DNA from 2 places in the Gordonia sp. SCSIO 19800 genome. Region 1 is predicted to be linked to the other one. Evidence: riboswitches for the same ligand, from Rfam matches in the RefSeq annotation. Region 1 holds a riboswitch; the other holds the start of a gene.
The links. Region 1 has a riboswitch for S-adenosylmethionine ahead of KB201_RS01005 (bifunctional o-acetylhomoserine/o-acetylserine sulfhydrylase). Riboswitches for the same ligand answer to the same signal wherever they lie in the genome.
Positions count from the first base shown of each region.

Region 1 (7,584 bases):
ACGTGTAGAACGCGAACATCCCACCGAACCCGACGGTTCCGATGACCAGTGTGAACCAGACCTGGGACCGCTTGAGTGCACCGAGCTCGGTGAGCGGGTCGGTGGTCTTCATCCCGCTGAGCGCGGGAAGCACCCGGATCAGCGCGACGACGGTGGCGATTCCGATCACGACCACGATCGCGAACGCGGACCGCCAGCCGAACGTCTCGCCGAGCCAGGCGGCCGCCGGTACGCCGAGGACGTTCGCGACGGACAGACCGAGCATCACCTGTCCCACGGCCTTGCCACGGTTGCGCGGGCCGGCCAGATGAGCGGCGACCAGAGCCGCGACACCGAAGTAGGCGCCGTGCGGGAGGCCGGCGACGAATCTCGCCACCAGCAGCAAACCGTGATCCGGTGCGAGGACGGTCGCGAGGTTGCCGACCGTGAACGCCACCATCAAGCCGATCAGAAGCGTCCGACGGGACATCCGCGCGGTGAGCGCCGCAATCAGCGGCGCACCCACCACCACACCCATCGCGTAGGCCGAGATGACATGTCCGGCAGTCGGTTCCGAGACACCCAGAGATCCGGCGATGTTGGGCAGGAGGCCCATGGCGACGAACTCGGTCGTCCCGATCCCGAATCCACCCAGCGCAAGGGCGAGGATCGTCCACCGACGCACCCGGCGGGACACCTCGGCCGATTCGGCCCGCGCGGGGCTGCGGAGTTCCCCGGCGGTGGACGGACCCGTCAGTGAGGGGTCGGCCGGGGCTTCGGTCGTCGAGAGAGCATCAGGCACGGTTGATGCCAACCCGCGCCCGTCAGCGCTGATTCCTCAGCCGGTGGTGAGTTCATTCACACGCGCAGTGTCCTCAGCATCGCGCGGGGTGTCAGTCGCCGGCTTCGGAGCCCCCATCGCTGTCGGGCTCGGACGGATCTGGGGAGGGCCCGTCTGGATCCGAAGCCGTGTCGGACGAGCCGGCCCTCTCGCCGTCCTCTCCCCCGTGACCGTCGGTTCCAGACGTCTTGACATCGCTTCCCGAGGGATCGGTGACGGCCGGCGAGTCGTCGTCGCGAGGCGGGGCAGGCGCGGGCTCCGCGTCCGGCGTACCGGTCTCGGTATCGGTGCCCGTGTCGGCCCCCGAGGACGTGTCGGTCGTGTGGCCCACCGGGGGCTGCTCGGCCGGTGACGGGTCGGTGGCATCCGGTTCGGCACCCCGGGCCGCCGACGGCTCGGACGAGGGGCCGGACCCGCCCACTTCGTCAGCGCGGACCGGCCCCACGGACTCGTCGGGTACGGCTGCCAGTCGCGCGAACGTGGACGATCGCAGGTGCGACGTGTCCGCCGCGAGAATCGTGACGGCGCCGCCCTCCGACGCCACCGGCCCGATGAGCGCGCCCGCCCAGTATCGGACGAAATTGACCGGCAGCAGGACGATGCTGCGCACGCTGGCAGCCAGGGCGCTGACACCGCGCACGAACCGAGCCGGTGTCGCGGTGACGATGCCCTGCAGGATGTCCTCGAAGACGAAGATGTCGGGTAGGTATGCGCCGTACCCGAGACGTGGGAGTGGCGGCAGCAAGCCCTGCACCAGCCGGACCACCGGCTGCAGATTCGCCAGTTCGATGCCGAACGGAAGCCCGATGGTCGGACGATCGGACAAGAAATCGCCGATGGCGCCCTGGTAGCCGAGGTTGCGAGCCCAGCCCTGGACGAGTTCGGCGAGTGCGGAGTCCGCAGCGACCATACAGACGCCGTCCGCACATTCGACCGGACGTTTCGCCCACGTGTATCCCGGCTGCAGCGGGTTGCCCGACATCTCCTCTGGATACAGGAAATGCTTGACCTGGTAGCCGAGGATGCCGTCGATGGCGCCGATCGGGTCGTAGACGGGATCGGGCAGGTCGCAGATCGGGTCGCCCTCGATGCACACCGACACGACCCGGTCGCTGACCGTCCCGAAGCCGGCGTCCGTGCTGCCGGCACCACGCGACCCCGACATGGTCAGGCCCGGGATGATCCCGATCAGCGACAACTCGATACCTCGCCCGGTCTTGTCACCGGCCTGCCGCGGATCCGAATACAGCTCGCCCGACACCCCGACGTCGGAGATCACGACGTCGTCGCTGGGATCGTCGGGCGTGTTCGCGACATCGAACTTCCGGCCGGTGCCGATACCGGCGAGCACGTCTCCCGCGATGCGCGCCCCTTGCGAATAGCCCGTCACCACCACCGGCGGCTCGGACCCGCACGCGTCTCGATACGACGAGATCGCCGACGCCGTCGATGCGATCCCCTGTTCGGTACTGCGGTCGTACCCCGTCGCTCCGAGCGGCCATATGGTCGCCGGGTAGGGCGCGTTGATCACCTCATAGCCCTGCTCGCGGTAACGCTCCTTGACGCCCTCGAGCAATAGCGACTCAGCGTCGACGGTCCCCCCGACCACCACGACGGCACCGCTGCACGAGGGCCCGCCGGCTGTCGCCGCCGCCACCCCGGTGAAGCCGAATGCGGCGAGGGTCGACAACGTCGACATCGAGGCGACCAACAGAGCGACGCGTCGGGTCCGGAGATGAGCCATCACGGCCATGAGCGCTCCTGTGCGAACCCGGACCACCTGAGCGGAGCATTCCGGTGCAGCCGGGGCTGTCCCGAACTCTAGATCCGCGATCGCGGAACCGACAGCACGCTGAGCGTCGCTAACTACCTTGACCAGTGGTTTCGTATCTGACCACACCCGATTTCACTCGGTCGGAGGACAGCCACCGGCACCCTTCCGGTGCACTTCTCAAGGGTTGGGCGCGGCGTGACCGGGACGGTTCTCGGGCGCTCACATCCGTGTTATATCCTTGTCGCCAGGTCATGAGTATCAGTGCGAAGCCCCGGCTGGCTGATCGGCAACCCTCCTTCCGCGGTGGGGTGCTCCGGGTGATGACCGGGTTGCGGGATCGCAGTGGCGATCCCCGGCAAGCGCGGGTCCGAAGGTCGGACCCCAACAGGGTCGAGTTGGCCCTGCCGACCGTAGAAAGTGATGAATCGCCATGTCTGATGTCCCTGACGGCACCCTCGACAGCAACGATCCCAGCGAGAACTGGAGCTTCGAGACGAAGCAGATCCACGTCGGGCAGTCCGCGGACGCGGTGACCAACGCCCGTGCGCTGCCGATCTACCAGACGACGTCGTATGTCTTCAACGACACCCAGCACGCGGCCAATCTCTTCGGTCTCGCCGAACCGGGCAACATCTACACACGCATCATGAATCCCACGCAGGATGCCGTCGAGCAGCGGATCGCCGCGCTCGAGGGCGGCGTCGCCGCGCTGCTCGTCGCGTCGGGCCAGGCCGCCGAGACCTACGCGATCCTCAACGCCGTCGAGACCGGCGGGCACGTGGTGTCCAGCCCCCGCCTCTACGGCGGCACGTACAACCTCTTCCACTACACACTGCCCAAACTCGGGGTCGAGGTGAGCTTCGTCGAGGACCCCGAGGACCCGGCGTCGTGGCAGGCCGCGGTCAAGGACAACACCCGCGCGTTCTTCGGTGAGTCGATCTCCAACCCCAACAACGAGATCCTCGACATCTCGGGGATCGCGGAGGTCGCGCACCGCAACGGCGTACCCCTCATCATCGACAACACCGTCGCCACCCCGTACCTGATCAGCCCGCTGGCCCACGGCGCCGACATCGTCGTGCACTCGGCGACGAAGTACATCGGCGGTCACGGCACCGCGATCGGCGGCGTCATCGTCGACGGCGGCACCTTCGACTGGCGGGTCCAGCGCGACGGGAAGGACCTGTTCCCCGGTTTCACCACGCCGGACCCGAGCTACCACGGTGCTGTCTTCGCCGACCTGGGCGCGCCCGCCTTCGCACTCAAGGCACGCGTGCAGTGGTTGCGTGACACCGGCGCGGCGATCTCCCCGTTCAACGCGTTCCTGTTGGCACAGGGCCTGGAGACGCTGAGTCTGCGCATCGAGCGCCACGTCGCCAACGCGCAGAAGGTCGCCGCCTTCCTCGATGCACACCCGCAGGTCGAGTCCGTGGCGTACGCGGGTCTGGAGTCCTCGCCCTGGTACAAGCGCGGTCAGGAATTGGCCCCGAAGGGTCAGGGTGCGATCATCGCCTTCGAGATCCAGGGCGGAGTGGACGCCGGCAAGAAGTTCGTGGACGCGCTCAGCCTGCACAGCCACGTCGCCAACATCGGCGATGTGCGGTCGCTGGTCATCCACCCCGCCTCGACCACACACAGCCAGCTCACCCCCGAGGAGCAGCTCGCCGCGGGCGTGGCCCCGGGACTGGTCCGGCTCGCCGTGGGCATCGAGGGAATCGACGACATCTTGGCCGATCTCGAACAGGGATTCGCGGCGGCCAAGTGAAACAGGTGAGGCAGCTTTGTCGGTGAGTATCGACCTGAATGCGACAGCATCTGATCAGCCCGACTGGGAGACCCTCCCGGACGGGGAACTCGTCGGCATTCCCATCGGCTCGTTGCCTCTCGACAGCGGAGCACGGATCGACGACGTCACCCTGGCGTTCCAGCGCTGGGGGACGTTGTCGCCGTCCCGCGACAACGTCATCCTCACGCTCCACGCACTGACCGGCGACTCGCACGTCACCGGACCCGCCGACGCCGACCACGACTCGGCCGGATGGTGGGACGGGCTGATCGGCCCGGGACAGGCCATCGACACCGACGAATGGTGCGTCATCTCCGCCAACGTCCTGGGCGGATGCAAGGGCTCGACGGGTCCGGGCTCCATCGCCCCCGACGGTCGGCCCTGGGGCTCACGCTTCCCACAGATCACCGTGCTCGACCAGGTCCGCGCCGAGGTGGCACTGCTGGACCGCCTCGGAATCCGCAGCGTCGGTGCGGTTCTCGGCGGTTCGATGGGCGGCGCCCGCGCGCTCGAGTGGGCCATCGAGTACCCCGACCGCGTCCGCAGCGCCCTCGTGCTCGCCGTCGGCGCCCGCGCGACCGCGGATCAGATCGGTATCCAGTCCGCACAGATCGCCGCGATCAAGGCCGACCCGGACTGGTGCGGCGGCGACTACCACGGCACCGGCCGCATTCCGTTGCAGGGCATGGGGATCGCGCGTCGGATCGCCCACCTCATGTACCGCAGCGAGCCGGAGCTCGACTCCCGCTTCGGCAACGACGCCCAGGGCGACGAGAATCCCCTGACCGGCGGGCGCTACGCCGTGCAAAGCTATCTCGACCACCAGGCGTCGAAGCTGATGTCCCGCTTCGACCCGGCCAGCTACGTCGTCCTCACCGAGGTCCTCAACCACCACGACGTCGGCCGTGGTCGCGGCGGAGTCGCCAAGGCGCTCAACAATTGCCGCGTTCCGGTGATCGTCGGGGGGATCGACTCCGATCGTCTCTACCCGATCCGGCTGCAGGTCGAACTCGCCGACGAGCTGGGCAACTGCGTCGGCGGGCTCCAGGTCGTCAACTCCGAGACCGGCCACGACGGATTCCTCACCGAATTCGATGCCATCAGCGATCTACTCAAGCGCACTGTCGAACTCGCGCGTCGCGACGCCTGACGGACCGTAACCCAGCTGTCGGCGGCGTCCTGTCAGCGCGGCGCCGGCACCGACGGGACCGGGCTGCCGGACCGAGGTACCGGGGTCACCGGTGAGCCCGACTCCCCGTCAACGGATTTCCCCGGTTCGGCTACACCCGGAATCTCAGTCGACCCGGTGGCGCGGGTGCTGCTCGGCCGCGGCGGGCCGCTGGGCGCGGAGCGCAACGTCGACGTCGAGTACGTGGGCGGCGGCGGAGTGGGCGCCACACTCGGCGGACGCATACCCGGGGGCAGCAGGTCCGGCGGGATCGTCGGTGTCGAACCGGGCGGGAAGGTCAGGTCCGGCCACGGGAACGGCGAGAGGGTGCGGGTGCTGGTACTCGTGGACGGCCGCGTCGGCGGCAACTCCGTCGTCGCCCATGCCGGCGGGTCGTTCCAGCCGGTCTCGGGCGCGGGCCGTTGCGTCGGAACGGGAGTGACGACGGTGGGCTCGACGGGTTCGGCCGGGATTCGGGTGATCGGCTGGGAGGTGGGCCGCGCGGTGGACGGCGGCTCCTCCTCGCTGGTCGCCGCCGCGGGGGGCACACTGCTGACCGACGGCTGCGGCTCGACGGCCGGACGGTCGGCGAACGACGAGCTCACCGCGTAGATCGTCATCAATGTGGCCGCGATGACCGCCCCGGCAACCGCAATTGGGGTCGCGGAAAGCCACTCGCGCTGCGGCTTGCCCCCGATGAACGCCAGACGCGCTGCGCCCGAATAACTCTGGAGGGCCAGCAAGGCTGCGCCGGTGGCCACGACCAGCTCCGGCGCCGTCGGGTTCACGACCTCGAGCTCATGCTCTGCCGCGATCGCGCGCACCGCGGGGAGGTTGGCGAGTCCGCCGATGAACACCACCGCGTCCGGTCGTACGCCGCGTGACCTGACGGCCGCTACATAGCGGGCGAACACTTCTTTCGCATCACCGATCATCGGCGCGATCGCCTGCTCGACCTGGGTCGCGGACAGCGCCACACGACCGGTGTTCGCCGAGACCGCGACGACCGACTCGGCGGCCGCGACGCCGCCGTAGGCGATCTCTTCTTTCGCGGTCCGGCACGCGCTGCGCAACTCGCTGCGCTCCGCCCGCGTCCGAGTGGCGTCGCCCAGGACGGGATTGTCGGCGGTCAGCTGGTCGACGATGGACCGGTCGAGACGACGACCGCTCAGCACGGTCGAGTGCTCGGCGTCGCCGATGCGACCCTCGCGGGGATCGACGGTGTAGAGCGACATGCCGGTGTCGCCGCAGTCGACGACGACGGCAGACGAGAAACGGTCGATCTCCCCGGTGTCGGTCAGGTAGGCCAGCACGGCCTCGTCCTCGCCGGCGAGACGGACCTGACGCCGGGGTCCGCTGCCCCGTGAACGCAATTGCCGACGCTGGCTCCCCGTGCGTGCGGCGACCCCGATCGGGCCCACTCGCGTCCCGGTCTCGCGGGCGGCGCTGAGCATCACGTCGATCCCGGCGTTGACCCGGCCGGCGGAATCGAGGCCGTCGGTGGGATCCACGTCGATCACGCGGGAATCGACCACACTGCGACCGAGATCGTCACGCGTCAAGAGGACGTAGTGAATCATGCCAGCCCCTGCTGACACGCCCATGGACGTCACTTCATTCACGGTGCCGTCGGTTGGTGATGCGGTGATACAAACTCCAGCGGTCGGTGTGTCTGCGCAGAGCAGCGGAAAATTGCCTGGTTGAGCGCATGACTGGTCCGCCAGGTCACGCTCAGGTCTCTATTGTAATCAATCCGTGCCCAAAGAGTCGATCGACGCCGCCAGCCACAGCATCACGCCGCCGACCGTGGCCATCGCCGTCACGTCGAACGATTTGCCCCTGACCTGCAACAGGCCTGCCTGCGAGGAGGGGATGAAGGCACGGAGTACGGCTCCGACGAGCAGAGCCGCCCCGAAAACGAAGGACCCACGCCGCCAGCGATCGAACATCACGAGCAGCGCGGCGGCCAGCACACCCAACATCACCAGCAGGTACGGGAGCTGGATGAGCACTGCCCGCAACCGGGAGGAGTCGGC
Region 1 covers NZ_JAGRQM010000001.1:219,861-227,444, forward strand. The annotation lists gene KB201_RS00995 (MFS transporter) at 1-781, opposite strand, end outside; gene KB201_RS01000 (cutinase family protein) at 873-2,573, opposite strand; SAM riboswitch class IV at 2,842-2,962, shown strand; gene KB201_RS01005 (bifunctional o-acetylhomoserine/o-acetylserine sulfhydrylase) at 3,025-4,359, shown strand; gene KB201_RS01010 (homoserine O-acetyltransferase) at 4,376-5,530, shown strand; gene KB201_RS01015 (Hsp70 family protein) at 5,563-7,128, opposite strand; gene KB201_RS01020 (DUF3017 domain-containing protein) at 7,297-7,569, opposite strand.

Region 2 (7,584 bases), on a different contig from region 1:
GGCGTCCATGACATGGTCGGCGTGACCCTCGAGCAGCGTGCCCAGGACCATCATGCGTTGGAAGGCGGCGTGCTGCTCCGGGCTCTGCAGCAGTTGCATCGCCCCGATCACACCCTTGTCGCGCGGACCGTCGGAACCCTTGAGCGCCTTGGTCATCCGCGTGACGATCTCGGTGGTCGACTCGCCGGCGTCGGAGGTCAGCGCGGCCACGTTGTCCTGCATGTAGTCGCGCAGCCACGGATTGGCGGAGAACTGCACGCGGTGGGTCACCTCGTGCAGGCACACCCACAACCGGAAGTCCGACGGAACCACCTTGAGCTGGCGTTCGACGTTGATGATGTTCGGCGTCACCACCATCAACACCCCGGGCTCGCCGGTGTCCGGATCCGGCGTGAACGGGTCGTACTGACCGAGGATCGCGGTCGACAGGAACGCGAGGAGTCCACCCGCCTGGAGGCCACCGAATCGGGCCCCGAGTCCGGGCGATCCCGCATCGATCGACTCGTCGGAGCCGAGCATCGAGCGCATCGACCGGGATGCGGCGTCGATCCACCCGGCCCGGTCGAGGACCCGGGTGGTCGGTACGCGAAGGCCGTCGGCGAGCCCGGTGACCTCACGGACCGGGGCTTCGGCCCGGGTCGCGGCGTCGGCCAGTTCCGTACGGGCCGCCTCGTAGGTGTAGGCCGTGGTCTTGGGACCGGGACGGGTGAGACGTTTCGCGGTCGACGCCGCGAGCAACCAGTCGATCTGCGACCCGATGCCCGGTTGACGGTCGGCGGTCTCGGCGACCTCGGTGGTCCCGGTTCCGGTGATCCCGGCGTCGGTGACGTCCGATCCGGCGATTCCTGAAGTGGTCATCGGCACCCGCACTCTCTCAGTTGACCCACCACGGCGTCGAGGGCGGGTCGCGCGTCCGCCGGCGAGGTGCCGCCGGACATCAGGGCGAACGACAGCACGCGGCCGTCGACTGTCTGCACTATGCCGGTCAACGAACTGACCCCGGTGAGTGTTCCGGTCTTGGCGCGTGCCCAGCCCGCGCCCGGGTTGCCCGGGGCGTCGAACCGGTCCGCGAGCGTACCGGTGCCACCGGCGATCGGCAGCCCGTCGAGCATCGGGCGCAGCGCCGGCCGGCTGGGCCCGCTGGCGGCCGTCATCACGGCGTCGAGCAGTTCCGGCGTGGTGCGGTTGGCGTAGGAGATCCCCGACGCATCGTGCAGGGTGGTGCCCGCCCACTGGTCCGGGAACATCGACGACAGGACCTGTTCGATCGCCTCCACGCCGCCGGCGTGCGTGGGCGGCCCGCCCCGGTGCACCGACAGTTCGATGGCCAGGGTCTCGGCGAGCACGTTGTCGCTGTAGCGCAGCATGTCGTTGACCCGGGTGACCAGCGGCGCCGACTGGACCTTCGCGATGACGCGGTCGTTCCCCGATGCGGCTGCGCCGGAACCGGTCACCTCCGTGACGGGACCCTCCACGCCGAGAGCCGCGGCCAGCGCCTCGCCGGCCATGATGCCCGGTTCCGCGGTGCGCGGCGAGTACTCGTCGAGCGGTTCGAGCCGGGCGCCGTCGACCATCAGCGATTCGATCGGCGCTATGTCGCCACCCTGGATGTCCCGGCGGTCCCAGGTGGTGTCCATCGTCGGACCCGAGAACGCGCTCAGGTCGACGGCCACCGACGTCACCGGGATCTCGGTGTCCTCGATCTGCCGCGCGAGGTCGGCGATGCGACCGGGGTCGGTGTAGAAGGTGTCGGTGCCGGCGGGCTGTGCGGACAGGGTCGGGTCACCCGCACCTCGGAGGATAATCTGCCCGTTGCTGCCGGCCACCACCGTCGTGGTCAGTCGCTGATCGTGCGGCACGGCTTCGAGGACGGCCGCGGCCGAGAGGACCTTGGCGTTCGACGCGGGGATCCGCGGACGCTCGGGGTTGCTGGTCCACAGGACGGTGCCGGTCAGCGAGTCGCTGATCATGCCGGTGAGTTCGCCGAGCGCCGGATCCCGCAGTGCCGGCGCGATGGCCCGCGACACACCGCTCGGCGTGGGCTCCGGCGCGGAGGCGACCACCGGGTCGATCCGGGGGTCGACGGCGATCGCGGCGGGCTGCGGGGGAACCCCCGGCGGCAGTTCGGGTTCCCGGTCGAGCCGGAGCGCGATGACCACCGAGGCCGTCGCGACGAGGGCCAGGATCACCACCGCGGTGATCGTCCACCACAGAAGTCTCCGACCGGAACGACCGCCGTTTCGGGTGGATGCGCCCACAAAGCCTCCGGGTCTCTCGCGGTTGACGGTCGATGGAACGGCCCGGACATACGCACAACAAGGGGTACGAACATCGAGGTCGCCGGACCAACAGTATCGTTGGGGCAGCGTGCGGGCGTTTCGGCCCGACGCGGCATCCCCGATCAAGACTGCCAGGAGGAACTGTGGAATTCGATGTGACCATCGAGATCCCCAAAGGTGGCCGCAACAAGTACGAGGTCGACCACGAGACGGGCAAGGTCTACCTCGACCGCTACCTGTACACCTCGATGGGCTACCCGGCCGACTACGGCTACATCGACGGCACCCTCGGTGAGGACGGCGACCCGCTCGACGCGATGGTCCTGCTCCCCGAGTCGGTGTTCCCCGGCATCATCGTGCGCGCACGGGTCGTCGGCATGTACACCATGACCGACGAGGCCGGTGGCGACGACAAGCTGCTCTGCGTCCCCGCCCAGGACGTGCGCTGGGACCACATCAAGGACATCTCCGACGTGTCCGAATACGAGCTGGGACCCATCGCCCACTTCTTCGAGCACTACAAGGACCTCGAGCCGGGCAAGGAGGTCGACCCGGGCGGATGGGTCGGCCGCGACCAGGCCGAGAAGATCGCACAGGAGGCCATCGATCGCCTCGCTGCGCACCCCGACGCGGCCAACGAGCCCTCGCGCGGCTGATCTCTCCCACACACGAGACCGCCGGCACCATCATCCGAGATGGTGTCGGCGGTCTTGTCTGGTCACCAGGTGGCTTCGACTCGGCGCCTCGACCTCCACGCGCTCCTTCGTCGCTTGCTCGGCCCGGCGGCTACGCTCGGTGCCGGCTCAACCAGCAGTGGGTCAGGCCACGCGGTACCGCTGCTCGGCGAGCACCGGCAGGATCTGTTCGCGGATGCGGCGTTCGGTGGCCGCGCCGTCGATCGGGATGAGGATCACGGCGTCGGCGACCTCGGCTGCGTAGATGTCGCGGACCAGCGTGATCAGTCCGTGTGTCGTCCCGATGTAGCGGATGGTCCCCGAACTCGTCTCCGACGACGCGTCCACCGCCGCAGCAGCGGCCGTGCGCGCCGACGCGGCGTCCGGCGCGACGGCCACCTCCACCTCGAGTGCGACCACGAACTTGGCCTGATCGTGGCTGCCGGCCCGGAGCAGGGAGCGGGCGCGCTGCGCCTCGCGGAGGGTCTCCCGCCGCACGACGATCGGAAACGTCTGTGCGAGATCGTCTCCCGCGAGCGCGATCTGGAATCCCGGACGTCCGATGCTGATCGGGGCCGTCGGGGTGGCAGTCGGTGCGGCGATCACGGTGCCGCGGTCAGCACGTGCGTCGAGTTCGATGGTCATCTATTCACCCCTGGTCGAGTTCGGTCGGTCTGTTCGGTTCGCGCCCGGAATGCATCGAGAATCCGGTCGATGTCGTCGACGGTGGTGCCCGCTCCGAAACTCGCGCGCACCGTGTCGGCCGGCGGTGCGAGGCCGTCGACGGTGTAGCCCGCGACTCCCGCGCGGTCGGTGGAATCGGTGAAGATCCGCAGCGGCGTGAAGCCGCCGATCGCGGCCAGGCCGGCGTCGAGACGTTCGGCGAGGCGGCGTTCATGCAGGCCGATCGTCTCGGGTCCGAGATCGGCGAGCACCCGACACGCCTCGGCGACCGCGATCGCCCCGGGAACGCCGTCGGCGTCCGGCGAGGCATCGACATCGGCGGCGTCGAACCAGTCACGACGACCGATGAGAACGCCGGCGCCATCCGTCCTACGACCTGGTTCACCGAACGCCAGGTAGTCGATGCCGTGGCTGACGACGGAGACGGGCCGGTGCCCGACGAGTTGCGCGGCGTCGACCAGGATGCGGGCCCCGGACCGGTGCGCGAGCGAGGCGAGCCGGCCGATCGGCAGCACCTCGCCGGTGATGTCCGATACCGCGGTCACGACCAGGAACGATGCCGGCGCCGAGGCGAGCTCGGTCTCCAGCGCGACCAAGGTGTCCTCGATGGTCTCGCAGGCCGGGACGAACCGCGCCCGGTCGCGCCCCTGCCGTGGTGCGCACCACCGCAGCAGGTCGGCGCCCTGCCCGATGTCGAGGACGACGACGTCGCCAGGAGTGATGCGCGCCGCGAGGTCGAGGGCAACGGCGGCATCGCGGGTGAAGACGACGGTGTCGTCGACCCGCGCACGGACGAACTGCCGCACCGATTCCCGGGCGGCGTCGAAGCGGACGTCGACTGCGGGCGACAGGCGACCGGCGGGTGCGGACAGGACAGCGGTCACGGCAGGAAACTCCTCAGACAATTCGCGCTTGCCGCGTCCGGTCGGTACGCGGCCGGGTCGTCACCCGGAGCACCCCACCGCGAAGGAGGGTTGCCGACCAGCGAGCCGGGGCTTGTCACTGGCACTCATGACCTACGACCAAGGGTCGTCGATCTCGCGCGGACGTGTCAATTTTCACTCAACGTGATCGGAAGTTAGGGCACACTTACCTGTAGCGTGTCAGGGGTGTCAGCGACTGATGTGTTCGTGTTGTCCCGCCCGCACGGCACCGTGCGGGGCATGGGCGCGGTCCGTGCGTTCACCGACGTCGACGCCGCCTCGGCCGCCCTGCGCGCCGGGACCGTCGACGGTCTGACCGGCGCGATCCCCTTCGACCTCGCCGAGCCCGCCGCGCTGGTGGTGCCCGAAGTCCTGCACGTCGACGCGGCGCCGCTGGCAGGCACACCACCGCTGACGCGCACCCCGGTGTCGACGACCCTGCACCCCACGGCCGACGAGCACCGCGAACGTGTCGCACACGCGGTGAAGCGGATCGTCGCCGGCGACGTCGGCAAGGTCGTACTCGCCCGCAGCGTCGACATCGTGCTCGACGCCGAGGTCGAGCCTCTGCGACTCCTCGACGCACTGGCGGGCGGCAATGCCGGACACAACGCATTCGGTGTCGATCTCGGCGCGGCCACCGGCTCGGGTTCGTGGCTGTTGGGCGCGAGTCCCGAAGTGTTGCTGCGCAAGTCGGGTTCCGTCGTCACCTGCCACCCGTACGCGGGATCGGCGCCGCGGTCACCCGACCCGGTCGTCGACCGCGCCGCTGCCGACGGATTGTTCTCCTCGGCAAAGGATCTCGCCGAGCACGCCTTCGTCGTCGACCACCTGCGAGACCGGTTGGGACACCTCTGCGACGACGTCGACGCGCCGTCGACCCCGCAATTACAGTCGACCGGGGAGGTCTGGCATCTGGCCACTCCGATCCGCGCGCGGCTTCGGGACCCGGCGACCACTGCGCTCGATCTCGCACTCCTGCTCGGCCCCACCCCGGCGGTCTGCGGCACGCCGAGTGATGTTGCCGCGCAGATCATCCGCGAGGTCGAGGGTGAGCGCGGCTTCTATGCGGGGGCGGTCGGCTGGTGCGACGCCGCCGGCGACGGGGAGTGGATGGTCACCATCCGGTGCCTCGAACTCGAGGCCGATCGTCGCAGCCTCCGGACGTGGGCCGGCGGCGGTATCGTCGAACACTCCGACCCGCAGGGCGAACTCGAGGAGACGGCGTTCAAGCTGCGGACGGTCCTGAACGCGTTGGGCATCGCCGCACTCGACTGAGTCACCCTCTCCCGCTTCTCAGCCCAGCGCGTGGTCCAGGTCGCCCAACAGGTCGTCGACCCCTTCGAGGCCGACCGACAGCCGCACCACCGAGTCACTCAGACCGATCGCCGCGCGTCCCTCGGGACCCATCGCACGATGAGTGGTGGTCGCCGGATGCGTGATCAGCGACTTCGAATCTCCGAGATTGTTGGAGATGTCGACGATCCGCAGGCCGTTGAGGACCTCGAAGGCGCGCTTCTTGCCGTCGATGCCGTCGTGGTCGTTGAGCTCGAAGGTCACCACCGTGCCGCCGCCGGACATCTGCGACTTCGCCAAGTCGTACTGCGGATGTGACTGCAGGAAGGGGTATTTGACCCAACGCACGCGCGGATCGCTCTCGAGGAACTCGGCGATCCGCAGCGCCGACGACACCGAGGCGTCGACGCGCAGACGCATCGTCTCCAGCCCCTTCACGAGGGTCCAGGCGTTGAACGGACTGAGTGCCGGACCGGTGTGTCGCATGAGTTGCTGCACCGGACCGTCGACGTACTCCTTGGTTCCGAGTACCGCGCCACCCATGACGCGCCCCTGGCCGTCGATGTGCTTGGTGCCCGAGTACACGATGACGTCGGCGCCGAGTTCGAGACCCCGCTGCAGCAGCGGGGTGGCGAAGACGTTGTCCAGCACCACCTGTGCGCCCGCGGCGTGCGCCAGTTCCGAGACCTTCACGACGTCGACGAGGCTCTGCATCGGGTTCGACGGTGTCTCGAAGAACACCGCGTCGGTGGGCTTGGACAGGGCCCGCTCCCACTGCTCGAGGTCTTCACCGTCGACGAACTCGGTCTCGATCCCCCAGCGCGGGAGGATCTCGTTGCAGACCACGAAGCAGGAACCGAACAGGCTGCGGGCGGCGACGAGACGGTCGCCGGCCTTCAACAGTGCACCGAGCGCGACGAACACCGCGGCCATGCCGCTCGCGGTGGCGAAACACGCCTCCGCGCCCTCGAGCCGGCGCAACCGCTCCTGGAACATCTCGACGGTCGGATTTCCGTAGCGCGAGTAGACGAATCGTTCGTCCTCGCCGGTGAAGGCTCGCTCGGCGGCCTCGGCGGAGTCGTAGACGTAACCGCTCGTGAGATAGAGCGCCTCGGCCGTCTCGTGGAAACCCGAACGCGCCAGCCCGCCGCGAACCGCGATCGTGTCAGCCGAGAGCCCTTCAGGCAGTTCACGACTGACGGGCAGATCAGAACTCACGATTGCCTCCACGGCAGGTTCTCGGCACGCCAGCCCGACGTCCCGCGGTGGTCGTTCTCGTCGAGGGCGCCTTCGAACCCGTCGATCACGTTGTATGCCTTCGCGATACCGTCGGCGGTCGCGGCCTCCGCAGCGCCGATCGACCGGTGCCCCGAACGGCAGATGAAGATGACCTCCTGGTCGTCGGAGACACCGGAATCACGCAGCTGCGCCACGAAGTCGTCGTTGCGGCGCCCCTCGGGGAAGGTGGTCCACTCGGCGAAGATCGCGCGCTTCCCCAGGACCTCGAGGTCGGGCACGCCGACGAACGACCACTCCGCCTGCGTGCGACAGTCGACCAGCACCGCATCCGGGTTGTTCTCGAGCTTCTCCCACGCCTCGCGCGGGGTCAGGTCACCGGCATAGCTCATGAGGAACACACCTTCCACTCGCCGTTCTCGCGCACCACGATCGTGTCCACGACGTTCACGTCATCGGGGGTCTTGTCATAGTGCCAATGAACCTTCGCGG
Region 2 covers NZ_JAGRQM010000017.1:7,265-14,848, reverse strand. The annotation lists gene KB201_RS17685 (zinc-dependent metalloprotease) at 1-858, opposite strand, end outside; gene dacB (D-alanyl-D-alanine carboxypeptidase/D-alanyl-D-alanine-endopeptidase) at 855-2,258, opposite strand; gene KB201_RS17675 (inorganic diphosphatase) at 2,423-2,935, shown strand; gene KB201_RS17670 (hypothetical protein) at 3,098-3,598, opposite strand; gene KB201_RS17665 (aminotransferase class V-fold PLP-dependent enzyme) at 3,595-4,521, opposite strand; SAM riboswitch class IV at 4,541-4,654, opposite strand; gene KB201_RS17660 (isochorismate synthase MenF) at 4,762-5,838, shown strand; gene KB201_RS17655 (O-succinylhomoserine sulfhydrylase) at 5,857-7,074, opposite strand; gene KB201_RS17650 (rhodanese-like domain-containing protein) at 7,071-7,484, opposite strand; gene KB201_RS17645 (hypothetical protein) at 7,481-7,584, opposite strand, start outside.
Region 2: linked by a shared signal. The riboswitch ahead of KB201_RS17665 (aminotransferase class V-fold PLP-dependent enzyme) and the one ahead of KB201_RS01005 (bifunctional o-acetylhomoserine/o-acetylserine sulfhydrylase) in region 1 are both predicted to bind S-adenosylmethionine.